2 regions of the Gordonia sp. B8661-1 genome follow, and region 2 is predicted to be linked to the other one. Evidence: predicted binding sites of a transcription regulator. Region 2 holds the regulator's gene; the other holds the start of a gene.
What was found. The regulator LexA, encoded in region 2, represses DNA repair genes until DNA is damaged. The targets are predictions, from matches to a motif close to CGAACANNTGTTCG.

Region 1: the regulator LexA is predicted to act here: its motif matches at 4,670-4,683, upstream of AC4JJG_RS12790 (HNH endonuclease signature motif containing protein).

Annotation. Positions count from the first base shown of each region.
Region 1 is NZ_JCAHRL010000005.1:207,387-222,244, forward strand. It holds gene AC4JJG_RS12770 (FAD-binding dehydrogenase) at 1-350, opposite strand, end outside; gene AC4JJG_RS12775 (AAA family ATPase) at 435-1,592, opposite strand; gene AC4JJG_RS12780 (hypothetical protein) at 1,589-1,714, opposite strand; gene AC4JJG_RS12785 (alpha/beta hydrolase) at 2,074-3,030, shown strand; gene AC4JJG_RS12790 (HNH endonuclease signature motif containing protein) at 3,115-4,623, opposite strand; gene AC4JJG_RS12795 (protein-tyrosine phosphatase family protein) at 4,754-5,191, opposite strand; gene AC4JJG_RS12800 (metallophosphoesterase) at 5,242-6,384, opposite strand; gene AC4JJG_RS12805 (glucose-1-phosphate adenylyltransferase family protein) at 6,624-7,835, shown strand; gene AC4JJG_RS12810 (FBP domain-containing protein) at 7,858-8,346, opposite strand; gene pgfA (cell envelope lipid trafficking protein PgfA) at 8,607-10,004, opposite strand; gene AC4JJG_RS12820 (ABC1 kinase family protein) at 10,074-11,408, opposite strand; gene AC4JJG_RS12825 (ArsR/SmtB family transcription factor) at 11,531-11,932, opposite strand; gene AC4JJG_RS12830 (MFS transporter) at 11,947-13,218, opposite strand; gene AC4JJG_RS12835 (NAD(P)-dependent alcohol dehydrogenase) at 13,322-14,365, shown strand; gene AC4JJG_RS12840 (alpha/beta fold hydrolase) at 14,373-14,858, shown strand, end outside.
Region 2 is NZ_JCAHRL010000003.1:298,899-313,756, reverse strand. It holds gene AC4JJG_RS08900 (aminotransferase family protein) at 1-107, opposite strand, end outside; gene hrpA (ATP-dependent RNA helicase HrpA) at 204-4,145, shown strand; gene nrdR (transcriptional regulator NrdR) at 4,175-4,645, opposite strand; gene AC4JJG_RS08885 (LysM peptidoglycan-binding domain-containing protein) at 4,776-5,348, opposite strand; gene lexA (transcriptional repressor LexA) at 5,609-6,328, shown strand; gene ptsP (phosphoenolpyruvate--protein phosphotransferase) at 6,338-8,005, opposite strand; gene AC4JJG_RS08870 (DeoR/GlpR family DNA-binding transcription regulator) at 8,226-8,996, shown strand; gene AC4JJG_RS08865 (1-phosphofructokinase family hexose kinase) at 9,017-9,985, shown strand; gene AC4JJG_RS08860 (PTS fructose transporter subunit IIABC) at 9,982-12,060, shown strand; gene AC4JJG_RS08855 (HPr family phosphocarrier protein) at 12,113-12,373, shown strand; gene hflX (GTPase HflX) at 12,422-13,930, opposite strand; gene dapF (diaminopimelate epimerase) at 14,006-14,858, opposite strand, start outside.

The DNA of each region.
Region 1 (14,858 bases), on a different contig from region 2:
CGTAGACCGAGGTCGTGCAGGTACCGGCGCTTCTCACCGGCCGCGAAGTCGACGTATGCCCGCGCCCACTGGCGCGGCCAGAAGTCCTCGTCCTCGCGGTCGAAGCCGGCCGATCCCATCCAGTCCTGCAGTGCGAGTTCGGCGGAGTCGTGGATGCCCAGCCGCCGTTGCTCGGGGGTGTCCACCAGGAACAGTCCGCCGAGCGACCAGAACGCCTGTCCGCCCAGGTTGGCCCGGTTCTCCTGGTCGACGACGATCACCCGTCGTCCCGCGCGCGTCAGCTCGTACGTCGCGACCAACCCGGCCAAACCCGATCCGACGACCACCGCGTCGGCGCGCTGCTGACTCACGTGTCCTCCTCGCCGGGCCCGCGCCCGGATGCTTGTGTGCGCTTGCAGCCTATCGCCGCCGGGTCCGGTGGCAGAAGGAACGGATCAGTCCTGATCGACGGCATCGTCGGTGTCGCCGGCGTTCCCGTTGCGATCCGCGGCGACCGCGGGGTGAGCGCTCGTGGTCGCCGGGTGGTCCGGCCGCGACGACCGGAACCGGAACGCCCGCTCGAGCATGGTGTCGACGGCCCGCTGCGCCGCGTCGAGCCGTTCCTCCACGGTGCCGCGCACCTCGATCCACGGGGTCGGTTGGGCGGCCAGCACATCGCGGAACCGCTGCTGCATACCCGGGCGGACGTCTTCGTCGTCGCGGACGCCGTCGTCCTCCCACGGGATGTCGTCACCGGTCAGGATGTAGAGCATCGGCTGATGCGCTTCGACGGCCGCGGTGATCGTCGGCGACGACCAGCCCATCCGGCGCTCGTGCCAGACCCCCGTGGACAGGACGTCGGTGTCACAGAACAGAACCGGGGTGGGGGAGCGGCGGGCGGCCACCTCCTCCAGGCCGAGCTGCCGTTCGACGATGACGTCGAACTCCTCGGAGCGCCAGATGCCCAGCGGGTTCTCCTCGCGAATCTCGCCGTAGTCCCGGCCGTAGTCGGGCACCCAGTTGGTCGCGTACAACTCGGCGAGTTCTTCGGTGAGCGTGGTGGTGCCCGTCGATTCCGCACCGAGGACGACGACGCGCTGGATCAGGCCGGACCGGACGGGCGGCGAGAGGTGTGACCACCAGCCGACAAGGTCGTCGCGGACCGCTGTGCCGGTGATCGGGTTGGCGACGCGGTCCGGATCGACGTGCACCCATTCCGCGTCGAGGCGTCGTGCCAGTTCGGCGTCGTGGCCGTCGCCGGAGAACACGGCATCGACGGGCTCGTCCAGCAGCGTCTCGACGATCCGCGTCCGGACGTCCCACGCCTCCGGCGAATCGGGGGCGATGGGATTCTCGTCCACGGCGGCCGCGATCCGGACCGTCGGGTGCGTCTCGTGCAGCCACTCCGCCCGTGAGGTCACGTCGATGGACTCCGCCGTCGAACCGATGACCTCGACCGTCACCCGATCGCAGGACCGGACCGCGGTGCGGATCAGATGATCGTGGCCGTGATGCGGCGGATAGAACCTGCCGACCACCAGACCGTGACGGAAGGTGCGGGTGCCGTCGGATGCGGGTGATTGCGTGTCGGATGAGTCGGTTGAGGTGGTCACGTCGTCGCGATCGGTGCGGGGGTTCGGTCGGCGCCGAACCCGGTGAACAGGACGTAGAGCGTGGCGGCCACGGGGACGACCCGAGGGTCGTCGCCGGGTGCGCGGCCGGCCTGGGACAGCACGCAGCGAGTGTACGACCGCCCGAATTGCCGGTTGCCGCGGCCGCACCGGGACCCATCCGTGATCAGGATCACCATCGCCTACGCAATTCCATAACGTGGTGATAGCGGCATGCCACAGCTGTGTGAATTATCGAATCCCACTACTTCGCCTGGCGCATCGTTTATGCAGGTAAGCGCGACGCGCCGGAATATAGGAGCCTATTTCCGCCGGTCAGGGGCGTCTGCGTTGCCTTTGCCGGGATGTTATAGAGCCGTTACACTGCCTCACGACGGGGATCGCCCGGGCCCAAGCGCCATAGAATCCCGTGACAGTGCCCATCGACCTGCACTCATGGTCGACATCGATAAGGATTAAGTGAATGCTGACACGCGCCCGTAAGCGCCTCGTCGCCGGTGTTGCTGCCCTCGTGGCCGCGTCATCGATGACCATGGTCGCCCAGCCCACCGCGCAGGCGGCCGGAAACACGGAGTACGTGTACTCCGCTTCCATGCACCGCAACATCCCGGTTCGTATCGTCTCCGCGGGCGGTGGCGGCCCCAAGCCGACGCTGTACCTGCTCGACGGTCTGCGCGCACCGAACAACACCAGCGGCTGGCTGCAGAACACCGACGTCGACCGCTTCATGGTCGGCAAGGGCACCAACGTGGCGATTCCGTTCGGTGGCGGCGGCAGCTTCTACACCGACTGGGAGCAGCGCGACCCGAAGCTCGGCGTCAACAAGTGGGAGACCTTCCTGACCCGCGAGCTGCCGGCGTACATGAAGCGCAAGCACAACAGCGACAACCGTCGCAACGGCATCGCCGGTCTGTCGATGTCGGGCACCTCGGCGCTGAACCTCGCGTCGCGCCACCCCGGCTTCTACAAGGCCGTCGCCTCGTACAGCGGTTACCCGACCGTCACGATGCCGGGATTCACCCAGGGCATCCAGGCCTCGGTCGCCGAGATGGGCGGCAACCCGACCAACATGTGGGGCTTCTACCCGGCCGGTCAGTGGTTCCAGAATGACCCGTTCCTGAGCGCGGGCAACCTCGCGGGCAAGCACGTGTACGTGTCCTCGGGCACCGGCCTGGGCAGCAAGTACGACTCCTCGGTGAACCCGAGCAGCGGTAACTTCAACCCGACCAAGTTCGCCCAGATGGTGCCGCTCGAGGTCGCCGCTTCGGTGTCGAGCCAGCTGTACATCGGCCGCGCCGCGCTGGTTCCGGGCATCAAGCTGACGACCAACGTCAAGCCCGACGGCGTGCACTGGTGGGACTACTGGTCCGGCGACTTCAAGCAGTCGTGGGCCACGACCTTCCGCCCGGCGTTCTTCTGATCGCCCTCTGAACAACCACCGCGGCCGGTGACCTGACAGGGTCACCGGCCGCGGTGCTTTTCTGTGTGTCGATGGTCGGCCGCGTCATTCGCACACGAGGCGCTGGATGTCCCAGCCGGCGGCGAGGATGCGTTGTCGCCGTTGCTCGTCCAGGCCGATGACGGTCGGTGGGTCGGGTGGTGGTTTTCGCCGTTCGACGAGTTCGTCGACGAGGTGGATGTGGTTGGTTCGCGGCCTGTCGGGCGGGACTCCCGTGCTGGTGTTGCATCTCCAGCCGTAGCGTCCTCGGTCGGGCCCGGTGCGGATCTTGATCGTCGATAACTGTCCGGTCTTCGGGCCCACGAGTCGGTTGTGCGGCGGGCAGGCCGGCGCCATCGCGTTGGCGTCGGTGCGTCCGCCGTCGGTCCAATCCTGTTCGGCGTGATGCATTTCGGTGTGCGAGAACGGTCGCGGACAACCCGGTACCGAACAGCCGCCGTACTGCACGAAACTCATGAACCTCTGGGCCTGATTCGCGAGACGTTTGGCTCGACCGAGATACAACGGCTCGTTGGTGTGGTCGGCGAACACCGCGAGATACATCTGGGCGTCGGCCGCCAGCTTGATCACATCACCGATGGGCAGATCGGCGCCGGTGGTGGTGTGGCCCAGACCCGCCCGCTCCCGCAGTTCGGATTCGGTGATCTTGATGATCAGATGTGGTGGTAGTCCCCGATGGCTCTTGCCGAGGACACCACCATCCAACGCGCAGCGCAGTAGGGCTTTGAACGCGTCGTGCTGGCGTTCGGCCTCGCTGCGTGAATCCCGTTGTGCCGCTTCCTTCACCTGCTCCGGATCAGCCTCGTCGACATGCCCCACCGGCGACTGCTCGTCGTCGGGATTGTTCATGCCCGGCGCGGCCCACGCGGCCATCACCACATCGAGCATCGCTCGGGTTTCAGGGTCCAGATAGCCATAGATTTTCGACATCTGCTGCGAGTCCGGGTCGAGCACCGACAACCGGCGCCGACGTTTCCGATCACGGTCGTCGGTCAACGATCCGTCGGGATCCAAGTGCGCGAGAATCCGTGCACCGACCTGCCGAATGCTCTTGGGCGTCAACTCTCGTGCATATTCAGCAAGTGTCGCCTCGGCAGCTTGCCGGTCCTCGACCGACACCGCCGCCGGTAGCTTCTTCATCACGTCCAGCACCGCGCCGACGTGATCGGGGTTGATGGCGCCTTCGGCCAATGCGGCTGCGGTGTCGGGGCATTCGGGCTCTTTCACCTCGCCCTGCAAGGTGTAGGTGGGCATCAGTGCGCTCATCGCATCCATGCGACGGCGGACATCGGTGATGCGTAGGCGCGTAAACATGAAGTCCTGCATCGAACGACAGCCTGCTGATCGGTGGGCGTCACGATCGGCCACATCCATCACCCGCCGATGCCCCGCGAAGGCCATCCGCCGATACAACCGTTCATGCGTTTCGGCCAACTCGACAAGCTCGGCTTCCGAACACGACTGCGACGACGCGGCAACGATGCCATCGACCAACGATTCCAGCTGCGCGTACATGTCCGTCAGCGATGACGATAGTTCGACCGATGCGGTCATATGGTTCACCCCCCGATGCCATGACCTGCGACTACCACCACAATATCGAACACATGTTCGATTGTCAAGGGAGCTGTTGCTTCTCCACGGTGGTTGCAGCAGCTCGGGTGGGCCCGCTTTTCGGCGAGGTCTACGTGCCAGAAGCCGCGTAGCGCGACACCCACCGACGCTGCCACGGCGTCTCGACCGCACCCGTTCGATAGTGCTCTCGGGCCCATCCAACGGCATCGCCGGCGGGTACGCCCGCCATGGCCGCCATCAACGCCAACGCTGTGCCGGTGCGCCCTGTGCCGCCGGCACACGCCACCTCGACTCGGTCGTGTGCCGCGCGTGAAAAGGCCTGCTGAAGCGCAGTCACCGCCTCATCGGAGGACCGCGGCAACCAGAAATCGGGCCACCGAACCCACCGATGATCCCAGGGGACGTTCGGCGGCTTGGTCAACAGATACACCCCGAAATCAGGAAGCTCGCTCGTCGCAGGGCCACCGCGGGCCATCCCGCGTCCACGCACACGCGTACCGTCGGGAAACTCGACTACTCCCTCCGTGTCCGGATCCCATTGCGCCATGACTTCCCTCTCGTAGGCCTCACGTCACGTCGTTCATAGTCAGCCGACTGTCAGGGCTGCCGGCGCAGTTCGAGAATCGTGATCTCCGGAGGGGCGCCGACGCGCACCGGCGGCCCCCAGGAGCCCGCACCACGAGTGGTGTAGAGCCGCGTGCCGCCGATGCGGTCGAGTCCGTCCACCGAAGGTTGTTGCAGGGGAACGAGATAGCGGATCGGCCACATCTGTCCGCCGTGGGTGTGGCCGGACAGTTGCAGGTCGACGCCCATCCGCGACGCCTCCTCGGCCTGTCGCGGTTCGTGTGCGGAGAGCAACACAAAGCGGTCGGTATCGCGTCCCCGCAGGGCGGCGCCGAGGTCGGGCTCGTACGGTGCGGGCGCGCTGAAGTCGTGGATACCGGCCAGATCGATCACCGCTCCACCGCGGGTGAGTTCGACTCGTTCGTTTCGTAATGTCTTGACGCCCAGTCGGTCCCAGGTGTCAAGCCAGTGTCCGCCGTCGTCGGCGTAGAACTCGTGGTTGCCGCTCGTCCCGAACACTCCCAGGGGTGCGGTGAGATCGGCGATCGGTGCGAGATCGTCGGCGACGAGATCGACGGTGCCGTCCGTGAGGTCCCCGGCGAGGACGATCAGATCGGGGTGCTGGGCATTGACCAGGTCGACGACCTTCCGCGTGAAGCCGGCGCCGCGCGCGGGACCGATGTGGAGGTCGGAGACGAGTGCGACTCGTACGCCGTTGAATTCACGCGGCAGGCGGTCCAGTGCGACCGGGACAAAGGTGACTCTCGGCCCCGATGCCTCGACGACCCCGTAGGCGACGGTCGCCACCGACGCGACGACCACGACGGCGGTTGCACCACGAAAGGCCCAGTGCCGTCGGGGATCCGCGTGATCACCGGCGCGGAATCGCAGCACCAGACGCACGATCATCGATATCAGTCCGAGGAGCAGCAGCCCGAGGCCGAAGTACAGGAATGCGCTCAGCCAGGTGAGGCCCACGAAGGCGATGGGGCGGGCCCACCGGGGATCGAGGTCATCACCCGTCGACATGCCGATCACCGTCGTCACACCCAGGATGACGAGCGCGACGTCCACGATGATCGACCACGGCCTGGGCATCCCGGTCGCCCGGACGACCCGGCGGTGGAACCAGAAGGCCAGCAGGGCACAGATCACCGCCACGAACACGATCGCCACCTGGGGCCACCTCCCGATCCGTCGTCGTCGCTTGCCGCCCCCGCACGCACCGACGAGTCAATCACGAGCGTCCGGATACGCAGGCTCCGGTAGGTACCGGCCCGTTGACGGACGTGAACACACCACGCGAGGCGATTCCCGATCTAGGGTGGCCGAAGGGGACAACTCGGACACGGTGGGGTCCGGAGACACGGGTCGGGACGAATATCGGAGAGGAACCGATGGCGAGAAGTGATGTCGTGGCAATCGTGCAGGCGGGTGGACGTGGTTCGCGTATGGAGGTGCTCACCGACCGCCGTGCGAAACCGGCACTGCCGTTCGCGGGCAATTACCAGCTGATCGACTTTCCGTTGTCGAATCTGCACCACAGCGGCATCGACGAGGTGTGGCTCGCCGTCCAGTTCGAGGCGGATTCGCTGCTGCAGCAGGTGGCGGGCGGGCGGCCGTGGGATCTCGACCGGACGACCGGCGGCCTGCGGATGGTGCTGCCGGAGGAGTCCGAGAGCGATGCCACCGAGGACGGATTCGCCACCGGCAACGCCGACCTGCTGTACCGGATCCGGCATCGGATCGCCGACCGCGATCCCGAGGCCGTCATCGTGATGAGCGCCGACCATGTGTACGAGTTCGACCTCGAGGACGCACTCGCCACACACCGGGAGAACAACGCCGAGTGCACCATCGTGACGACCACCAGTTCGCTGACCGAGGCCACCGCACATGCGACGGTGACGGCTCGCCGGGACGGTCGCGTGACGGATTTCGCCTACAAACCCGACCGCGCGACCACCAAGGTCGTCGCCGCCGAGATCTTCGTCTACGACCCGAAGGTTCTGGTGGAGGCGCTCGAGGACCTCTACGACGCGACCGTCGACGACTCCGACGACGACTCCGACACCGGCCTCGGCGACTTCGGCGACCATCTGCTGCCGTGGTTCGTCAAGCGCGGCAAAACCTATGCGCACGCACTGCCGGGGTACTGGATCGATGCCGGACGGCCTGAAACCTATCTGCAGGCGCACCGCGACCTCATCGAAGGCCACGTCGACTTCTTCCGGCCGGAACGGCCGGTGCTGACGCGGCAACCGCAGCGCGGCGCCGCCCGGATCGACGAGGGTGCCACCGTCGCCGATTCGCTCGTCAGCAGCGGCGCCCGCGTCTCCGGGACGGTACGGCGAAGCGTGCTGGGGCCGGGTGTGATCGTCGAACCCGGTGCCACCGTGACCGATTCGGTCATCTTCGCCGACACCGTCGTCCGGCGTGGGGCGGAGGTGTCGTGGTCGATCGTCGACGAGCGGGTGCGTATCGGTCCGGGCGCACGCGTCGGTGGCCGTCCGCGACAGCGCCCGGTGCCGACCGATCGCATCACCCTGGTGGGAATGGACGCGCTGATCACCAAGGGAGCGCGGGTGCCGATCGGCGCCCGCGTCTCCCCGGGCTCACGAGTCTGACCTTCGCTGCCGGGCGGTCCGGTCAGGCCGCCGCGAACCGGCGTGCGAAGGCGGTGACCCGCGTGCGGAGGTTCTCCATGCGTTGTGCACGGACCTCCTCCGGGTGTCCGCCCGCCATGATCTTCGACGGCATGGCACGCACGTTGGCGTTGCACTGGAATTCGCCGCACAGCAAAGTGCCGATCGTGTTGCCGTTGCGGCCGGCCGAGCCCGCCCGGCGCGCGCTGTAGAAGACCACCTCGTGGGGCAATTGCACGTCCTCGCAGAAGGAGCACAGCTGCCGGTTGCGTGGCTTCTTGCCGCCGAGGCGCAGCATGATGCCGACGTTGCGGTCGTCGACGGGGATCACGAGATAGGCGACCTGCGGTAGCTTCGGGTCGCGCCAGCCGAGGAAGTCGAGCCGGTCCCAGTCGAGATCGTCGAAATTCGTTGGCAGAGTGAGAGCTTTGCGTTCGCGGACGGATGCGTTGACGAACGATGAGCGGATGTCGGAATCCGTGAGGGCATGCATGGGTGAAGACACTTTCGGTCGAAGAATGTGGGTACGGCGCATCCGGTGCGGACCTCACTGAGGCACACGCACCGGCGGGGCGGGGTGATCAAGCGATGCCGGCGATCACGCCGACAACCTCCTCACGCCCGCGGGCCGTCCGAAACTTCGACATGACTGCATGGTGCAACGCGTGTGGTTCGGCAGTCAAACGGCTTTGACACACAACGACGCAGGCCCCACCGGAGCGGTGGGGCCTGCGTCGTGGAGCGTGTGCCGGTCTACTCGGGCGGTTTGTTGCCCTTGTTCGGATCGACGATCGGGATCTGCTCGGTCGGACGATCCCACGGATCGGCGGAGCGCCCCGACGGTCCGTCCCCGAGCCTCTGGGTGGGTGAGTCGGTGCGTCCGGCGGCCGTCGCGGCGCCCGGCTCCTGCCACGGCGAATCGTCCGCGGTGGTGCGGCGCGTGGTCGGCGCGTCGATGTCCTCCCGGTCACGGTCCTCCCGGTCACGAACCCGGCCGGTGTCATCGTCGCGGCGGCGCCGTCCGAGCCACAACAGCAGAGCTGTCAGCAGTGCGAACAGCACTCCGACGATCCCGAGGATCAGCGGCAGCCAGAAGTTGCCCAGGCGCAGCAATCCCATGTAGTGCTCGGCCTTGGATGCCTGGTTCTTGACGGTCTCGTCGGACCACTGGAAGCGGGCCTTCATGGCATCCATGCGGAAGTCGCGCACCGGGGCAGGCGAGTCCTGGCTCTGGTCCGGCGACTTGAAGTACTGGTGCTGATCTTCCATGCCGGAGACGATGGTGCCGGTCTTCGGTTCGACGTACACGTGGCGGACGGCCGACGCGTAGCGGTGCATGGTGACCTTGTCATTCGGCTTCACGCCGCGACCGCTGATACCCCACCACTTCGCGGGCATGGTCAGCATGGTGCCGAGTGCGGCCTCGTTCTGCGCGTTCGGCAGGCCCGACAGGTCGACTTCGGGGACGTCGCTGACGAAGTGGTAGACGGTCACCCCGTCGATCTTCTTCTCGTCGACGAACTTGGCCGGCACGTCCTGACGAGTGTTGGCGTCGAAGTACAGGTAGGAGCGCTTCTTCACGTCGAAGCCGAACTTGTACTGGAAACCCTTGCGGTTGGGCAGGGGGACCGACACATCGCTCACGTTGACGCCCTCGGGCGCGGCCTCGAGCTGCAGCGAGCTCACGGTGCCGTTGGGCACCGACGTCTTGCGGTTCACCGAGACGCGGTCGACGGTCGCGGTGAGCAGGCCGTCGGTGCACTTGCGCTCGTCGTTGGCGGGCAGCAGTGTGGGCTCGGTCTCTTTGCCGTCGGCGTCCCGGAGACGATCGATCCGCACGGTCTGTCCCGACTGCAGGGTGGCCTGGCGACGATCCGACGGGTCGACGATCACCGAGCGGCGCTGCTGCGTGAGGTGACCGTCGAGGACTCGTGCGCGCGGTTCACTGACCGAGCATCGGTCGAAGACCTTGGCCGGGAAGCGGTCGCCGGTGCCCTGCTCCTCGGTCGGCACCGTGGTCGCCACCGAGGTGATGTCGAGGTCGAGCGGAACCACGCGTAGCTGTGGCACCAGGAACAACGGCACGGCGATGGCGGCTGTGATGCAGGCGGCGGCGAGGAACGCCGTGATCGCCGGCCAGAGTCGTCTCATTTTCCACTCCTGAATTCGGACGTAACAGGGACAACAGTAGCGGCGCGGTACTTGCCGCCGTGCACGTCGTCAGCCGGATTGTGGCCGCGCGGCCTTGCGGTCGCGTTCGGCCTCCGCGTAGATGCCGGCCATGTAGGAGTAGATCTCTTTGTCGGACATGGCTTTCCATCGAGGTGCCAGCAGCTTGGTGTACTTCTCGACGTACAGCAGTTGTTTCCCGACGAGGACCAGCTCACGGGGCAGACGCGCGTCGTGGGCCTTGGCCACCGCGGCGAGTTGCCTACCGAGGTCGGCGTAGGACACCGAGCCGAGATCCGTGGTGGACAACGGCATCGTCACCTTCTTGATGTCCGCTGCGCCCTGGGTTGTCGACGACGGCTTGTGGACGGCGCCGAGAAGGAAGATGGCGCGGCCCGCGGCCTCGTAGTCGCCGCGCACGATGAGGTCGACGACGAGCTGCCGCAGGATGCGCTTGGTGCGCTTCGTGAAGCGACCGACGATACCGAAATCGAGGAGGACCAGGGTGCCCTCCTCGTCGACGAGGACGTTCCCGGCGTGCAGGTCACCGTGGAAGAGGCCGCCGTGGAAGGCCGATTCGAGCAGGGAGAGCAGAAGGTTGCGGCACAGTGCGACGCCGTCGTGTCCGGCGGCGCGGACGGCCGCGACGTCGTCGATCCGGATGGCGTCGATGCGCTCCATCGTCAGCACGCGCGCGGTGGTGAACTCGTCGTACACGGTGGGTACGCGTACACGGCTGCCGAACGGGCCGGGCTGCAGGCAGGCGTACCACTCACGCATGGCGGCCGCCTCGGTGCGGAAGTCGAGTTCGGCGGACAGTCCGTCGGCGAAGTCGTCGACCACATGCCGTGGGCTGAGCATCCGTCCGTGCTCGGACAGTTCGAGGAGCCCGGCCACACGCTCGAGAAGGGCTACATCCGGTGCGAGGCGGTCGGCGATGCCCGGCCGCTGGATCTTGACCACCACGTCCTCGCCGGTGTGCAGTGTCGCGGTGTGTACCTGCGCGATCGATGCGGACGCGATCGGTGTCGTGTCGAAGCTCGCGAAGATCTCTTCGGGTGGCGCACCGAATTCTTCGACGAACAGCGTGCGCACGACGGCGGGGTCGGCGGGAGGTACCCGGTCGAGGAGCGACTCGAACTCGGTGGACAGCGTCTCGCCGAATACGCCGGGGCTCGACGCGATGAGCTGACCGAGCTTCACGTACGCCGGGCCCAGGTGTTCGAAGGTGGTGCGCACCTCCCGGGCGATGCGCCGCATGCCGGGCGGCCGGCCGGACAGCGCGTCGGTTGCCGTGTGCAGCAGGAATCGTCCGACACCGACGGCGGCGTGCGTGGCCGCGGAGCCCAGGCGTCCGATCTCGGCCAGCGGCGAGACCTCGGGCAGATTGTCGGGCGCGGCAGTGTCGGCGGCGCCCCGGTCAGCAGGCTGTTGTGTGGTCACCGGTGGCCAGCTTAACAACGCGGGCGACCGCATCAAGGCCCGTTCGGGCCGCTTGTGGCCGGCGATCAGTCGTGTGCGGGTTCGCCGGTGACCCGGTGATCGGCGTGATTGAGGGCTTCTTCGACGAGCCGGATGAGGTGCCCGTCGCGCAGGCGGTAGATCATGCGACGACCCTCGCGTCGGGTGTCGACGAGCCCGGTGAGACGCAGCTTGGCGAGATGCTGGCTGACCGCGGTGCGCGAGGCCCCGGTCGACTCGGTGAGTTTGGTGACATCGGCCTCGCCGCCGGTCAGGCGCCACACCAGGTGCAGCCGGGTCGGGTCGGCGAGCATCGCGAATACCGAGGTCGCCGCCGCGAACAACTCGGGGTCGGCCTCGACGGCATGGTGGAGGCTGGGCTTCGGCGACCGTGCCGAATGCGGGAGTACCGACTCGGTTGCCGGTTCGGACGCGCGGCGCTGGTTCATCGCGCGTCCTCCCGTTACCTCTCGTGGGCCCGTTCCCGGTCGTCGGCTGTCCGGGGGGCTTGCCACGTTCGCGTGTCCACCATCGTAGGCCAGGCCGTACGCCAGATCCGGTGTGCCGCGTAACCACAGGAGCCCGCGACGACGGCGAGCAGCAGTGGGGTGGCCGCGGTCCCGATGAGATCGGCCGCCCAGCCGGCCAGCGGATAGGTGATCAGGAACGCGGCGTGTGACAGCGAGAACTGGGCGCTGAACACCGCGTCGCGCCGGGTGGGTTCGGCGTGATCACGGAGGAGGCGCGGGGTGGCGGTGTCGATACACGCCGTGCCGATGCCCAGGACGACCCAGACCAGTAGCAGACCGGTCAGATTCGCACCGACGATCAGCACCACACCGGTGGCCGCCAGTCCGGCGGTGCAGATGGCCGCACCGGTCACGATCGTGGCCTCGCTCCGGCGCCGTCGGAGCACGGCGGGTAGGGCGACAGCGGCCAGGATCGCGCCCGCGCCGAATGCCGCATACGCGATGGCGAGTGCGGTGTCGCCCAATCCGAGAGTGCCGCGTACATAGGTCACCGACGACACCACGACGAGCGCGGTGGCAGCTGCGGTTGCCCCGTTGGCCACCAGAACCCCCTGGAACACCCGGTGGGACACCATGATCCGCATGCCCTGCGTCACCCGTCGGCGGAAACCGAGGTCCGGCACCGAGGGCAGATGATCGCGTCTCAGGCCGGAGGCCAGGACGAGGATCGCGGACACCGCGAACCCCAGTGCGGTGCCGACGAACAGCATCGACGGCGCCATGACCGTGAGCAGGGCCGCCGCGATCATCGGACTGGCCACCGACTCGAGTTGATAGGCGATCCGGTAGGCCGACTGCGCGCGCGTGTAGTCGTCCTGATCCGGCAGTACCGCGGGGATCGTCGCGGTGACCGTCGGTGTGAAGGTCGCCGATGCCGACTGCAGTGCGAAGACCAGGAGGTACACGAGCCAGACGTCGTCGACCCAGGGGAGTGCGAGCGCCATCAGCATCCGCACCGCGTCCGCGGAGACGAGCACCGCGACCGGTGAGCATCGCGCGACGGTGGCACGCATCACCGGCGCCATCACCACGTACGCGACCATCTTGATCGCCAGCGCGGTACCGAGAACCTGACCGGCGTGGTCGCCGGCCAGGTCGTAGGCGAGCAGGGCGAGTGCCACGGTCAGCAGGCCGGTGCCGGTGAGCGCCACCACCTGCGCCGTGTACAGCCGCCGGAAGGTCGGGTTCCGGATCAACGAGGACACGGCAGCAGCGTAATATATGAGTGCGCATATGCGCACATGTAGATTCCAAGTGCGGTCGGTGGCCGATATGCGAGGACTGTTCGGTGCGCGGCAGAATGGAGGCGTGCCGACCACCGTGAATGCCTACAGTGCCGCCGCGAGTGATACGCCGCTTGCGCCGACGACCATCGAGCGTCGCGATCCCGGACCCCATGACGTGCTCATCGACATCGCCTACGCCGGGATCTGTCATTCCGACATCCACACCGCACGCGGTGAATGGGGTGCGACGCGCTATCCGGTCGTCCCGGGGCACGAGATCGCCGGCACCGTCAGCGCCGTCGGCAGTGATGTCACGCGGTATGCGGTCGGTGATCGCGTCGGCGTCGGTTGCTTCGTCGACTCCTGTCGCGAATGCGATGCGTGTCTGCAAGGGGAGGAGCAGTACTGCGAGCGCGGCATGACGGGCACCTACAACTCCGTCGGTCGCGACGGCGAGCCGACCTACGGCGGCTACAGCACGGCGATCGTGGTCGACGAGAACTATGTGTGCCGGATTCCGGACGGCATCGGCCTCGATGTCGCGGCGCCCCTGCTCTGCGCGGGCATCACGCTGTATTCGCCACTGCGGCACTGGGATGCGGGGCCGGGTAAGAAGGTGGCGGTGGTCGGTCTCGGCGGGCTGGGGCATGTCGGGGTGAAGATCGCCCACGCGATGGGCGCCGAGGTGACGGTGCTGTCGCAATCGCTCAAGAAGATGGAGGACGGTCTGCGACTGGGCGCCGACCGTTACTTCGCGACCAGCGACCCGGAGACCTTCGAGGTGCTGCGCAACGAATTCGATCTCATCCTCAATACCGTGTCGGCCAACCTCGACATGAGCGATTACCTGGGCATGCTCGCGATCGGCGGCACGCTCGTCGAACTCGGCCTGCCGGAGCATCCCATCGAGGTGCCGCCGTTCTCGCTGGTGCAGAACCGGCGCAGCTTCGCGGGCTCCAAGATCGGTGGTATCCGGGAGACGCAGGAGATGCTGGATTTCTGTGCGGCACATGGCATCGGCGCCGAGATCGAGGTGATCGCCGCGGATCAGATCAACGAGGCCTACGAGCGGGTCATCGGCAGCGACGTACGCTATCGCTTCGTCATCGACACGGCGACGCTGTAGACGTCAGGTGACCCCCGCATTCCGCTACGCGGACATCCGTGGCGCCCGGCTGGCGTGGAATCAGACCGGTCGCGGTTCGACGGTGATCTGGGCGCACGGCATGAGCTCGAGCGCCTACGGCCAGGAGTCTGCGGGTCAGTTCGACTGGCGCGCCATCAGTTCCGGCCACCGTCTGGTGCGCTATGACGCACGGGGGCACGGGCATTCGACCGGTGGGCGAACCCCCGAGGAGTACACGTGGCCGGAGTTGGGGAAGGATCTGCTCGCGCTACTCGACGTCGTCGCACCCGATGAAACCGTGGCCGCCATCGGTTCGTCGATGGGTACCGCGACGATCCTGTATGCCGCTCTCGCACAACCGGATCGGTTCTCCAAGCTCGTCCTGACCACCGCGCCGACGATCTGGGAGACGCGTCGCGCGCAGACGCCGATCCGGATCTCGTCCGCCGAGTTGGTGGAGCGCGAGGGGTTGGCCGCGCTGGAACGTCTGAGC
Region 2 (14,858 bases):
CCTTCGGTGTCCCAGATGTGCGCGCCCGATCCTCGTGCGACCACGAACGGACCGTTGGACGTAACTGAACCCATGTCGGCGAAACCGTGCCAGAGTGAACCTGCCATACGCCCCATCATGCCGGTCCTCCGTTTCGTCTGCCGAACGACCCCGCTCCGCCCCCGAACAATCCGGTGGCGGCCACCCCATATCCTGGACTCATCATGCCCGCCCCGACCGCAGAGGACCGCAGAGCAGTCATCGACCGGCTCTCCGATGTGTCCATCGCCGATGAGCATCGCCTCCGGCGCAGGCTCGATCGGTTGCGGGAGACCCGGGACCGGAAGTCGTCGGACACCGGCGAATCCGACCGCGCGTGGTCGAAACTCGTGGCCGATGTCGACGCCGCGGAAGCCCGCCTCACCGCGCGGCGCGCGGCGGTCCCGGTCATCGAGTATCCGCCGGAGCTACCGGTGTCGGCGGCCCGCGAGGAGATCGCGGACGCCATCCGCGACCACCAGGTCGTCGTGGTGGCCGGGGAGACCGGTTCCGGCAAGACCACCCAACTCCCGAAGATCCTTCTCGAATTGGGGCGTGGCATCCGAGGCGCCATCGGTCACACCCAGCCACGCCGCATCGCGGCGAGTTCGGTCGCGCGCCGCGTCGCCGACGAGACGGGCACCCAACTCGGCCAGGCGATCGGGTATTCGGTGCGCTTCACCGATCGATCGGGTGCCGACACCCTGGTGAAGGTGATGACCGACGGCATCCTGCTGCGTGAGATCGCCACCGATCCGCTGCTCCGCCAGTACGACACCCTCATCATCGACGAGGCACATGAGCGCAGTCTCAACATCGACTTCCTGCTCGGCTATCTGAAACGGCTGCTCCCCCGGCGACCGGACCTGAAACTCATCATCACCTCGGCAACCATCGAACCCGGCAGATTCGCCCGGCACTTCGCGACCGGAGACCCGGGCGCCGACGCCCAGGTACCCATCCTCGAGGTTTCCGGACGGACGTACCCCGTGGAGATCCGCTATCGGCCTCTCGACGATCCGGATGCCGGCTCCGACCATCGCGATCTCGATCAGATCCAGGGCATCGAACGTGCGATCTCCGAACTGTGGGCCAATCGCGCCACCGGCGACATCCTGGTCTTCCTGCCCACCGAACGCGATATCCGCGAGACGGCCGACGCGCTCAAACGGCATGTGGCACAAGGGGCCGAGATCGTGCCGCTGTACGCGCGGCTGTCCATCGCCGACCAGCAGCGGGTGTTCTCGCCGTCCAACGGCCGCCGCATCGTGCTGGCCACCAATGTCGCCGAGACCTCGCTGACCGTCCCGGGCATCCGGTACGTCATCGACACCGGCACCGCCCGCATCTCGCGGTACTCGACCCGTACCAAGGTGAACCGCCTGCCGATCGAACCGATCTCGCAGGCGAGCGCCCGGCAGCGGGCCGGCCGATGCGGTCGTGTGGCGCCGGGCATCTGCATCCGTCTCTACAGCGAGGACGATTTCGAGCAGCGGCCCGCGTTCACCGATCCGGAAATCCTGCGCACCAACCTGGCGGCGGTCATCCTGCAGATGGCGTCGCTCAAACTCGGCGACATCGCGGAATTCCCGTTCGTGCAGCCACCGGACGCGCGCGCGATCCGCGACGGTATGGCTGTGCTGACCGAGCTCGGCGCGATCCGGCCATCCGCCCGCGACGACCATGAACCCGTCCTCACGCCCGTCGGCCGAGACATGGCGCGCCTGCCCGTCGATCCCCGTCTCGCCCGGATGCTCATCGCGTCCCGCGAACTCGGCTGCCTCGATCACGTGCTGGTGATCGCGGCCGCGTTGTCGGTGCCCGATGTCCGCGAACGACCGGCCGAGCATCGCGAGGCGGCCGATGCGGCCCATCGCCGGTTCGCCGTTCCGGGATCGGAATTCCTCTCCTACCTCGAACTCTGGGACTATCTCGCAGAGCAGCGAGCAACATTGTCCGGCAACCGTTTCCGGCGTCAATGCGAGAAGGAATTCCTGCATTTCCTGCGCATCCGGGAGTGGCAGGAGCTCCACCGCCAGCTCACCCGGATCGTCACCGACCTCGACTGGCCGGTCACCGAGACCGAGCGCGACGCCGACGCGATCCACCGATCGATACTGTCCGGTCTGCTGTCCAATATCGCGGTGCGCAACGGTGACAGCCGCGAGTACACCGGTGCCCGCAACACCACGCTCGCGATCTTCCCGGGATCGGCACTGGCCAAGAAGCCCCCGGCATTCATCATGGCCGCCGAGATCATCGAGACCGCACGGTTGTTCGCCCATACGGTGGCGGCCGTCGATCCGCTGTGGGTCGAGAAACTGGCGGGCGATCTGGTACGGCGTCAGTACAGTGAACCGCACTGGTCGGGCAAACGTGGCTCGGCGATGGCCTACGAGCGGGTGACCCTCTACGGAGTCACGCTGGTCGCGCAGCGTCGCGTGCCGTTCGGCTCGATCGATCCGGTCACCGCACGCGACATGTTCATCCGGCACGCACTGGTCGAAGGCGACTGGCGGACCAATCATGCCTTCTTCGAACACAATCGGGAACTGCTCGAGGCCGCCGGGGAGGTCGAACACCGGGCCAGACGCCGCGACGTGGTGATCACCGAGGACCAGCTCTTCGACTTCTACGACGAACGGGTCGGCGCCGACGTCACCTCCGCACGCCATTTCGACACATGGTGGAAGAAGACTCGACGCACGCAACCCCACCTGCTCGACCTGACGCCCGAGGACGTCGCAGCGGACATCAGCGTCGCGGACACCGACTTCCCCGGCGTCTGGCAGCAGGGCGACACACGGCTCGAGCTGCGCTACCGATTCGAACCGGGCGCCCCCGACGACGGTGTCACCGTGGTGATCCCGCGCCCCCTCGTCGATCACGTCCGTCCCGCTGGCTTCGACTGGTCGGTCCCCGGCCTGCGTTCCGAACTCGCCACCGAACTGATCCGGTCACTGCCGAAATCGCTGCGCAAGTCAATGGCCCCCGCACAGCGATTCGCCGATCTGGCGTTGTCGCGCCTCACACCGCGGGCCGAACCGCTCACCACAGGTCTGGCACGTGAACTGTCGGCGATCACCACGATGACGGTGTCCCCCAAGGACTTCGATATCGACAAAGTGCCGCCGCATCTGACGATGACCTTCGCCGTCGCCGACACGGACGGACAGATCATCGCCAGCGCATCGTCGCTGACCGAGCTCCGCGCACGTTTCACCGATGCCCCGGCCACCGGCGAGCGGACTCGTTCGGTCCACACCTCCTGGACCGCCGACGGCATCGGCACACTGCCCGCCGAGCGTCGACTGACGGTCGCCGGGCAACAGGTCACCCGCTATCCCACGCTCGATGTCGTCCCGGGTCCCGGTGGCGCCCCCGCCGTGAGTCTCGCGGAGGCCACATCGGCCGCCGACCGGGACCGGCGTATCGCCGACGCGATCGTGGTCCTGCTCGATCGCGCTCTGCCCGTGCTGCCGAAGAAGATCGTGTCCACCCTGGACCCCGCCGGACGTCTCGCGCTGAGCCAGAGCCCCTATGGCAGCGTCGACGATCTCGTCGCCGATTGCACCCGCCGCGCCATTCGTGACGCCCTCGCGGGCCGCGACCTGTCCGGCGTGCGATCTCCGGAATCATTTCGCGCGCTGACCGATTCGGTGCGCGACGAGGTGTCGGATGCCGCGCCGGCCTACTTCACCGCCGCGATCGACGCCCTGCGGCGCGTGTCGCCGGTCCGTGCCGCCATCGAGGAACAGACCGGCACCGTGGCCGCCGATGATGTGGCCGAGCAGCTCGATCACCTGATCTTCGACGGTTTCGTACGCGACACCGCACGCACACATCTGGAGCGACTGCCGCGCTACCTCGACGCCGCGACGTCACGCCTCGACGATCTGCCACTCGCCCCCGCCCGGGATCGGGCCGGCCTCGATGCCGTCGACCGGGTCATCGCGTACTGGAATCAGCGCCTTGCACAGCTCCCCGCGGCACGTCGCGACGCGTTCAACGACTTCGCGCAGTGGTTGGTGGAGGAACTTCGCGTCGGCCTCTTCGCGCAGCGTCTGGGCACCGCGTATCCGATCTCGGAGAAGCGCGCCCTACGTGCCCTCGAGCAGTTTCGCTGACGGAATCGCGGCGGACCGCCGCGCCCGCCTCAGTGGACGGAGTCGCCGGCCGGAGCCGACTCCGTCTGGAGGTCGTCGATCTCGCGCTGAAAGTCTTCGACCGACTCGAACGAGCGGTACACCGACGCGAATCGCAGATACGCGACCTTGTCGAGATCACGGAGAGGCCCGAGGATCGCCAATCCGACCTCGTTGCTCGGGATCTCGGCCGATCCCGACGCCCGGACGGTGTCCTCCACCTGCTGGGCGAGCAGGGCGAGTGCGCCCTCTTCGACGTCCCGACCCTGGCAGGCACGACGCACGCCTCGCATGACCTTTTCCCGGCTGAACGGCTCGGTCACGCCGTTGCGCTTGACCACCGACAACACGGCGCTCTCCACGGTGGAGAAGCGCCGGCCGCATTGCGCGCATGCCCGACGCCGGCGGATGGCCTGACCTTCATCGGTGACTCGCGAATCAACGACCTTCGTGTCGTCGTTCTTGCAAAACGGACAGCGCATGTCGTCCTCACGCACATCTCGGGACACGCCGGCGCAGCGAATCGACGGTGCGCCGTGCCGGTTTCCGGCTGGGCCCTCTGTCACGAGACTACCGTCCTATCGGTTCCGCTCCGTCCTCAGTGGTCTCCGTTCAGTGGTATGCGGGAGTCACCAGCGCCTGTCCGACACGCAGACCGGAGGACGACAGGTCGTTGCGCGCCATGATCTCCTCGATGACGGTCTGGCGGGGCATGTCCGGCGCCACCCGGTCGGCGATCGAACTCAGCGAATCCCCTTGCCGCACATGCACCACCTCGGTGCCGGCCGGAGCCGGGGCCACCGAGGCCGCATAGTTCGAGCCGACGATGCCCACGACCCACACCATGAGAGCCAGGCCCACGCCGACCAGCACGGCCACCGCGGCGGCACGACGGCGTGCGACGACGCGCCGATCGACCGCCGGTGCGGCGCAGCGCGTGCCCGCCGGACGCCGCGCCACGGCGGGCGATGCGCCGACCGGGCGGCGGTCGTCCGGACGCCGGGCCTCGGTACGAGCGCTGCCGCGCGGACGGACCGAGGGCCCCGCGGGCACGAAGGTCGACGGGGCGCGCCGCGTCCGCGAGGCGGGTGCCGGGATCTCGAACTCGGCCGTCCGTACCGGCGACGCCGGGACGCGTCGTGCGCCGGACGGGGCTGCGGGGCTCATCAGCGTTGCGGTGCTCATCGTGCTCTCCTGTGCTCGGGTCGATGATGTCCGGTCGAACAAACGTCTTATCGAACATCTGGTCGATGGAACCTATGTTCGATTTGTAGCACGCGGCACCGACAAAGTCCCGCAACACGTCGAACAAATGTTTGAAGACGGTCGTTCGTTCGGCTACTCTCGGGCACACCGGGAGCTCGGGGACGACCCCGATCACCTGCGCAGACCGACTTTCCAGACCCGTCAGACCTGCAGAATCGTCCGAGAAGGGACTGAACACGATGACCGACAAAACCGGCGGCCGGAGTCGCGGAGGACGCGATTCCGACACGAGCCCGGACGCCCCGATCGCCGACCCGGAGGCCGCCGAGGCCGCGCTGACCCCCCGCCAGCGCGGGGTGCTCGACTACATCCGCAAGTCGGTTCGCGAGCGCGGTTACCCACCGAGCATCCGCGAGATCGGCGACGCGGTCGGGCTCACCTCCACGTCCTCGGTGGCACACCAGCTCCGCACCCTGGAGCGCAAGGGGCTGCTCAAACGCGACCACAACCGGCCACGCGCGGTGAACATCCAGGACGGCGACACCACGCCGCCCGATGATTCGTCCACCGGAGCCGAGCTGCCCACCCCGACGTTCGTGCCGGTGCTCGGCCGGATCGCCGCGGGCGGCCCGATCCTGGCCGAGGAAGCCGTCGAGGACGTGTTCCCACTCCCCCGTGAACTCGTCGGCGAGGGGTCACTCTTCCTGTTGAAGGTCGTCGGCGAATCGATGATCGACGCGGCGATCTGCGACGGCGACTGGGTCGTCGTCCGTCAGCAGAGCGTCGCCGACAACGGCGACATCGTCGCGGCGATGATCGACGGCGAGGCGACGGTCAAGACGTTCAAGCGCAAGGACGGTCACGTGTGGCTGATGCCGCACAACCCTCTGTTCGACCCGATCCCCGGTGATGACGCTGCCGTACTCGGCAAGGTCGTCACCGTGATGCGCCGGATCTGACAGACCCTTTCAGCCCAGAGCGTCTCGCGCGGCGGCGCGGGCCTCGGCGGCCGACGCCGCCGGGAGCGCCGCCGTCGCGGCCGCTCGGCACTGATCGAGGGTGACCTCGGCGAGCCTCGCCCCCACGGCGGCGGCCGCGGTGGGGGCCGCGGACAGCGACGACACACCGAGACCGACCAGCACGCAGCCCAGGACGGGATCGGCGGCCGCCTCGCCGCAGACACCGACGCGTTTGCCGGCAGCGCTTCCGGCCTGCGCCACTTCCGCCACAAGCCGGAGCACCGCGGGCTGCCACGGATCGGTCAGAGTGGCCATGTCCGCGGACATCCGATCGGCCGCCATCGTGTACTGCGTCAGATCGTTGGTGCCGATCGACACGAAGTCCACCTCCGCGAGAATCTGCTGCGCCATGATCGCGGCCGACGGAATCTCGATCATCACGCCGGGTACCAGTCCCCGGGCGCGGACCTCGGTCGCGAACGCCGCGGCCTCGGCCGGTGTCGCGATCATCGGGGCCATCACCCACGGCGCCGACGCGGCACCCTCGGCAGCGGCCTTGATGGCATCGAGCTGGGTGGCGCGTATCTCGGGGTGCGCCAGCGCGATCCGGTCGCCGCGGACACCCAGCGCCGGGTTCTCCTCACGAGGCTGATCCACGAATTTGAGGGGTTTGTCCGAACCCGCGTCCAGCGTGCGGATGATGACCTTGCGACCGTCGAAGGCGTCGATCACCTCGCGGTACAGCGACGCCTGCTCGTCCACCGTCGGCGCCTCCGCACGGTCGAGGAAGGCCAGCTCGGTACGGAACAGCCCGATCCCCTCGACCGGACGGTCGGTCGCCGCACGCGCGGACTTGCCGTCGGCGACGTTCGCGAGGATCGCCACCTCATGGCCGTCGGCGGTGCGTCCGGGCCCCGACCACGCGGCGATCTTCTCGGCGTTCCGGCGGCTCTCCTCGATCGCCTCCGCGGCGGTCGCCGGATCGACGCCGGTCTCCACCGTGCCCTCGGTGCCGTCGACGAGAACCGGTGTTCCCGCGGGGATCTCGGACAGCCCGGCCACGGCCACCACACAGGGGATGCCGAGCTGCCGCGCGATGATGGCGGTGTGGCTGGTCGGTCCGCCGAGCCGGGTGACCAACGCGATGATGACCGCCGGATCCAATCCGGCGGTATCGGCGGGCGCGAGGTCGTCAGCGAGCAGCACCGACGCCTGATCCGGTTCGGGCACACCGGGTTCGGGCTCACCGAGCAGCTCGGCGATCACTCGGTCACGGACGTCGTTGAGGTCGGTGACGCGTTCGGCCATCAGCCCGCCGAGCTTGGTGAACATGGCGGCGAACTGTTCGGTGGCGGCGGCTGCCGCGGCGGGCGCCGGCGTGCCCTTCGCGATCAGGGCCGTCGCGGCACCCACCCAGCCCCGATCCTCGGCAAGTCCGGCGGTGGCCGCGAGAACCTCGCTCGCCGCACCCGTGGTGCTGCTGGCACGGTCACGCAGCCGGGAGGCCACCGTTGCGGCGGCGCTCGTGAACCGCTCCGCCTCCGCGTCCCGCTGATCCTCGGCGACCTCCGGTGCACCCTCGGGGTCATAGGTCGGGCGGACCCCCGGCCGGACCGCAGGCCCGTAGGCCTTCCCGCCGACGACCGGAGTCCCGTTCAGCACATGCTTCGCAGCCACAGCACACCCTATCTCCCGACCCGTTCCCGCCCCGGTGACCTGCACACGCGCCTCCGCGTCCGCGCCGTCCTCCGAGATACGACCAATCGTGATCCAGCTTACAGATAATCCTTGACGAATCCACATAGACAGGCGTAAACACAGAGGTATCAACATTCAAACCCACACGAACACACGGTTTGAGTCCACTATGCCGGTCCCCGACCCCGAGGAGGCGCCCATGTACGCCGAGGAGCGGCAGCAGGCGATCGCCGATCAGGTCCGCACCCACGGCCGGGTGTCGGTGTCCGGATTGGCCGACGCCTTCGCGGTCACCAGCGAAACGGTTCGCCGCGATCTCGCGGTCCTCGAGCGAGGCGGACATCTCGAACGCGTACACGGCGGTGCGGTGCGCTCGGGCACCACTCCGTCAATCGGTGAACTCGGTGTCGACGAGCGCACGGTGGAGAACCCGATCGCGAAGGCCGCCATCGGCCGGGCGGCGATGCGGTTCCTGCCGTCCGACGGCGGGTCATTGCTCATCGATGCCGGCACCACCACCTACCAGGCCGCGCTCGAGATCCCTCGGGACCGTCATCTGAACGTCATGACGCACGCCATTCCGATCGCGGCCGTTCTCGCCGTGCACCCGACGATCAGCCTCCATGTGATCGGCGGCCGCGTCCGAGGCATCACGCAGGCGATGGTCGGCACCGACACCGTCGACGCACTGCGCCGGCTCCGCGTCACGACGGCTTTCGTCGGTACCAACGGCATCAGTTCGGGACACGGACTGTCCACCCCCGATCCTGAGGAGGCAGCCGTCAAGAGCGCCATCGTCCGTGCAGCCGAACGTGTTGTCGTACTGGCGGATTCGTCGAAGGTGGATCGTGAGGAACTGTCGTCCTTCGCCGGGCTCGACCGCGTCGACGTCCTCGTCACGGATGCGGTGCCCGATCCGGCTGCGGCGAAAGCCTTCGACGCGCGGGGAATCGAGGTGGTGATCGCATGACGACCTCGTCCACCACGCCGGTGATCGTCACCGTCACGGCGAATCCGAGTATCGACCGGACCATGGAACTGTCGGCACCGCTCCGGCACGATGCGGTGCAGCGTGCGGTGGCGGTCCGCGCCGAGGCGGGCGGCAAGGGCATCAACGTTGCGCGTGCCGTGTCCCGCGCCGGGATGCCGACTCTCGCACTCCTCCCGGCATCCGCGGGGGATCCCCTTCTCCGCACGCTCGACTCGGTGGGACTCGATCACCGCACGGTCCCCGTCGCCGATGCGGTGCGCTCCAATCTGACCCTCGTCGATCCGGACGGCACCACCACCAAGGTCAACGCACCCGGTGCCCCGATGACGACCGCCCAGGCCGACGACCTCGTCGATCTCGTGGTGGAGTCCGCGCGCGGTGCCCGGTGGATCGCACTGTGCGGCTCACTGCCGCCCGGTCTGCCCGACGACTGGTACCGCACCGTCATCGACGCGAGCGCCGCGCTCGGATGCCGCGTCGCGGTCGACACCTCGGGTGCACCGCTGTCGGCAACCGTCACCGGCCGCGTCGACCTCCTGAAACCGAACGACGAGGAGCTGGCGCAGGCGACCGGCGCCGATCCCGCCGTCCTCGCGTCCGCTATCGACCGCGGTGACCACGAACCCCTGATCGATGCGGCCCGCGTACTGGTCGAGCGGACCGGTGCCGCGATCCTCGCGACGCTCGGCGCCGCGGGCGCGCTCCTGGTCACGTCGTCGGGCACCTGGTTCGCCACGCCACCGCCGGTCACCCCGCGGAGCACCGTCGGTGCCGGTGACGCCTCCCTCGCCGGCTACCTGCTCGCGGAATCGGCCGGCGCGAGCGAACCGGAGCGACTCCGCCTCGCGGTCGCCTACGGTTCGGCCGCCGCAGGCCTGCCCGGTACCCAGCCACCGGGCCCCGAACATCTGCGTCCCGACGACGCCCAGATCACCGAACAGACCGCCTGGCCTAAGGAGTCCCGATGACCGAACGGATCATCTCCGTCGAGACCGTGAGCCTCGACGTCGATGCCGGCGACGACCCGGCCGCGGTGATCGCCCATCTCGCCGAGGCACTCGCCGATGCGGGATACACCGATGACGCCGCCCAATTGACCCGCGCGGCCATGGACCGCGAGGCGAAGTCGGCGACCGGCCTGCCCGGCGGTATCGCGATCCCGCACGCGCGCACCGCGGCCGTGTCACGCGCCGGGCTCGGGATGGCACGGCTGTCGAGGCCGGTGGACTTCGGCGCCCCCGACGGACCGGCCGACATCGTGTTCCTGATCGCGGCACCCGACGGCGCCGCGAGCGAGCACATGAAGCTGCTGAGTTCGCTGGCCCGCGCGCTGGTGCGCCCGGACTTCGTCGCCGACCTCCGATCCGCCGAAACACCGGAGCGCATCGTCGAACTGGTCGACGAGGTCATCTCCCCCGCTCCGGCCGGCGGTTCCGGTGCCGCGGCCGGCGCGGCACCGCCGGCAGCCGCGGCGGCGGCCGAAGCCCCGTCCGGGCCCGCCACAGCGGAATCGGCGGACTCCCGGTCGAAGCGCCCGTCGATCGTCGCGATCACGGCCTGCCCCACCGGCATCGCACACACCTACATGGCCGCCGACGCCCTGAAGTATGCGGCGGAACGGGCGGGCGTCGACTTCGCGGTGGAAACCCAGGGCTCGTCGGCGACCACGCCGTTCGCCTCGGACGTCATCGCGAACGCCGACGCCGTCATCTTCGCGACCGACGTCGGCGTGAAGGGCCGCGATCGCTTCCGCGGGAAGCCCGTGATCGCTTCCGGGGTGAAGCGGGCGATCAACGAACCCGACACCATGATCGCCGAAGCCGTTGCCGCCGCAGATGATCCGAAAGCCTCGATCGTCGACGCGGGCAGCGGAGCCGACACCGAGAGCACCGGTTCCGGCGGCGGCGTCGGGATCGGCGGTCAGATCCGTCAGGCCCTGATGACCGGCGTGAGCTACATGATCCCCTTCGTGGCGGCCGGCGGGCTGCTGATCGCTCTGGGCTTCCTGCTCGCCGGGTACGAGATCGCCAACACGACGCTCGACCAGGACGGCGCCCTCAGCGACGGGTCGTTCATCGCCTTGCAGAACACCCTCTGGGATCTTCCGTCGGGCGGCCTGCTGCAGTACCTGGGCGCGGTGAGTTTCGCCGTCGGCTCCCTGGCCATGACGATGCTCGTGCCGGTGCTCTCCGGCTACATCTCCTTCGCGATCGCCGACCGGCCCGGTATCGCTCCCGGATTCGTGGCGGGCCTGGTGTCCGTGGCCGTCGGCGCCAGCTTCATCGGTGGTCTGGTCGGCGGTCTCATCGCCGGTGTCGCGTCACTCTGGATCTCACGAATCCCCTTGCCGCAGTGGGCCCGTGGCCTGCAGCCCGTGGTCATCATCCCGTTGCTGGGCAGCATGGTCGTCGGCGGAATCCTGTTCATGTTGCTCGGCAAGCCCCTCGCATGGCTCACCGATCAGATGACCGACGGCCTCAACAGCATGTCCGGTGGCTCCGCGATCGTCCTCGGGATCGTCCTCGGCCTGATGATGTGCTTCGACCTCGGCGGGCCGGTCAACAAGGCCGCCTACCTGTTCGCGACAGCGGGTCTCGCCGGCGGCACACCGGCACAGCTGGAGATCATGGCGGCGGTGATGTGCGCGGGCATGGTGCCGCCACTGGCCATGGCGCTGGCGACGGTGATCCGTCCCGGCCTGTTCACCGCACCGGAACGCGAGAACGGCAAGGCGGCCTGGCTGCTCGGCGCATCCTTCATCTCCGAAGGCGCCATCCCGTTCGCCGCGACGGACCCGCTGCGCGTGATCCCGTCGATGATGGCAGGCGGCGCCTTGACGGGCGGGCTGATCATGGCCTTCGGTGTCGAACTGCGTGCACCGCACGGTGGCGTCTTCGTGTTCTTCGCGATGAACAACTGGCTGCTCTTCCTCGTCGCACTCGCTGCCGGAACGGTACTGAGCGCGTTGATCGTGGTGGCCGCCAAGCAGTGGACGACGAAGCAACCGGTCGCGACTCCCGCACCGGCGGCGGTTCCGGCCTGAGCCGGCATCCATCAAGTCACCCGAAAACCCAACCCCCACAAGAGGAGAGAAAATGCCCAGCACCACCGTCGCCGTCGGCTCCGCCGTCGGACTGCACGCCCGACCCGCCACCTTGATCGCCGAGGCCGCGGCCGCCGAGGACAGCCCGGTGACCCTGGCCGTCGAGGGCGGTGAGCCGGTGGACGCCGGTTCGGCGCTGATGATCATGACGCTCGGCGCCGAAAAGGGCACCAACGTCGTCGTCACCGCCGACGACCAGGACACCGTCGACCGGATCGCGGCGCTCGTCGCCAAGGACCTCGACGCCGAATAGGACCGGACTCGATACGCGGTCTACGCCGCGTATCGAGCTCACCGACGGTCAGCCGGCGGGTGATACCTCGAGATCGGCGAGTGCACCCGCGAGGGCCGAGGGCACGCGAACACGCATGAGAGTGCCGTCCGCCGTGTGCTCGGCCGACAGCACCTCCCCCTCGGAGTGGATGCGCGACACGACATCTCCGCGTGTGAACGGCACCTCGAGGGTGAGTTCCACGTCGGAACGCCCGATGAACTCCCGAACCCGTTCGAAGAGTTCGTCGAGGCCTTCGCCGGTCCGCGCGGACACAAACACCGCATCGCCGAGAGCGCCACGCAGTTCCGTCATGCGCACGGCATCGATCGCGTCGATCTTGTTGACCACGAGCAACTCCGGCGGCGGGGCGACCCCCTCCTCGGCGACGATCTCGTTGATGACCTGACGAACCGCCGAGATCTGCTCGGTGGGAAACGGATCCGAACCGTCGACCACGTGCAGGACGAGGTCCGCGTCGACGACCTCTTCGAGCGTGGACCGGAACGCCTCGACGAGCTGGGTCGGCAGATGCCGCACGAATCCGACGGTGTCGGTGAAGACCACCGCTCGTCCGTCATCGAGGGTGGCCCGTCGCGTCGTCGGATCGAGGGTGGCGAACAGGGCGTCCTGCACGAGCACACCGGAACCGGTCATCGCGTTGACCAAGGACGACTTGCCGGCGTTCGTGTATCCGGCGACCGTGAGCCGCGGGACCGCATTGCGTTCGCGGGCCGCGCGCTTCACCGTGCGTGACTTCTTCATCCCGCGGATCTCGCGGCGCAGCTTGGCCATCCGCTCACGAATGCGCCGACGATCCGTCTCGATCTTCGTCTCACCCGGGCCGCGCAGACCGACGCCGCCGTTGGCGCCCGCACGACCACCGGCCTGCCGGGACATCGACTCACCCCAGCCACGCAGACGCGGCAGCATGTACTCCATCTGCGCGAGCGAGACCTGGGCCTTGCCCTCCCGCGAGGTCGCGTGCTGGGCGAAGATGTCGAGGATGAGTGCGGTCCGGTCGATGACCTTGACCTTGACCACCCGTTCCAGAGCGGTGAGCTGAGCCGGGGTCAGTTCGCCGTCGCAGATCACGGTGTCGGCGCCGGAGGCGAGAACCGCCTCGCGCAACTCCTCTGCCTTGCCCGAGCCGATGTACGTCGCCGGGTCCGGTTTCGATCGGCGCTGGATGAGTGCTTCGAGGACCTGCGAGCCCGCGGTCTCGGCGAGGGCCGCGAGCTCGGCCATGCTGGCCTCGGCCTGGGCGGCGCTGCCCTCGGTCCATACACCGACGAGCACCACCTGTTCGAGGCGGAGCTGCCGATACTCGACCTCGGTGACGTCGGTGAGTTCGGTGGACAACCCGGCAACGCGTTGCAGGGATGCACGCTCGGATAGTTGAAGTTCACCGGTCGTCGGCTCGGGGGTGGTGCGTCCGGGAGTCGCGGCGGGTGCGGTCGGAAAAATGGTGTCGTCATCGGAGCCGGGCACGGACGGCCGTTCGGTCTCGGTCACGGACACTGCTGCTGATTTGGTCATACAGGATCCATGATGTCACGCCGGCGAATCGCAGGTCACCTCAATTACCCGGCGGCCGGAGACCCCGTGACGGCGTCAGGCGTTCCAGCCGACGCGGAATTCGCCGTCGGCGACCAGCCGCGACGGTCCGCGCAAATAGCTGCCGGAGGCATCGATGCCGACCTCGACCGCACCACCGGGGATGGTGATGTGGAGGACCCCGGTGTCACGTGCGCGCGCCGCGAGGACGGCGGCGCCGGCCGCGACCAATCCGGTTCCGCAGCTCCGGGTCTCCCCGACCCCGCGCTCGAACACCCGCATCGCCGCCGGTAGCCGCCCGGTTTCGTCGGCGTCTCCCGCGGGCGTGATGATCTCGACGTTGGCACCGTTCGGGAACGCCGCCGCGTCGATCGCCACTCCACCGGTGAAGTCGATGTCGGCGAGTCCGGACTCGGTGAGATCCGTGACGACGCAGGCCAGGTGCGGGTTCCCGACATCGACCATGATGCCGCCGTACTCGGTGCCCGCGATCTCGACGACCGACGTGCCGTCGATGCGCACCGGCCCCATCGAGACGGTGACGTCGGCGGACACGTCGTCGAAGCGGTGCACGACCACGGGGCGCGCCCCGGCCCGGGAGCCGACCGTGAACTGATCGTCGGTGACCAGACCGGACGCGCGCAGATGGTGGGCGAACACCCGGACCCCGTTGCCGCACATCTCGGCGATCGATCCGTCCGCGTTGCGGTAATCCATGAACCAGTCGTCGGGTGAGACCCCGGTGGGCAGTGCGTCGAGAACCCCCTGCGCGACGAGTGCGCCGGCCCGGACGACACGCAGCAGTCCGTCGGCACCGATGCCGCGCTGCCGATCGCACAGGGCGGCGACCAGATCGTCGGTGAGGTCGATGGTCGCCGCCGGGTCGGTGACGATCACGAAGTCGTTCTGG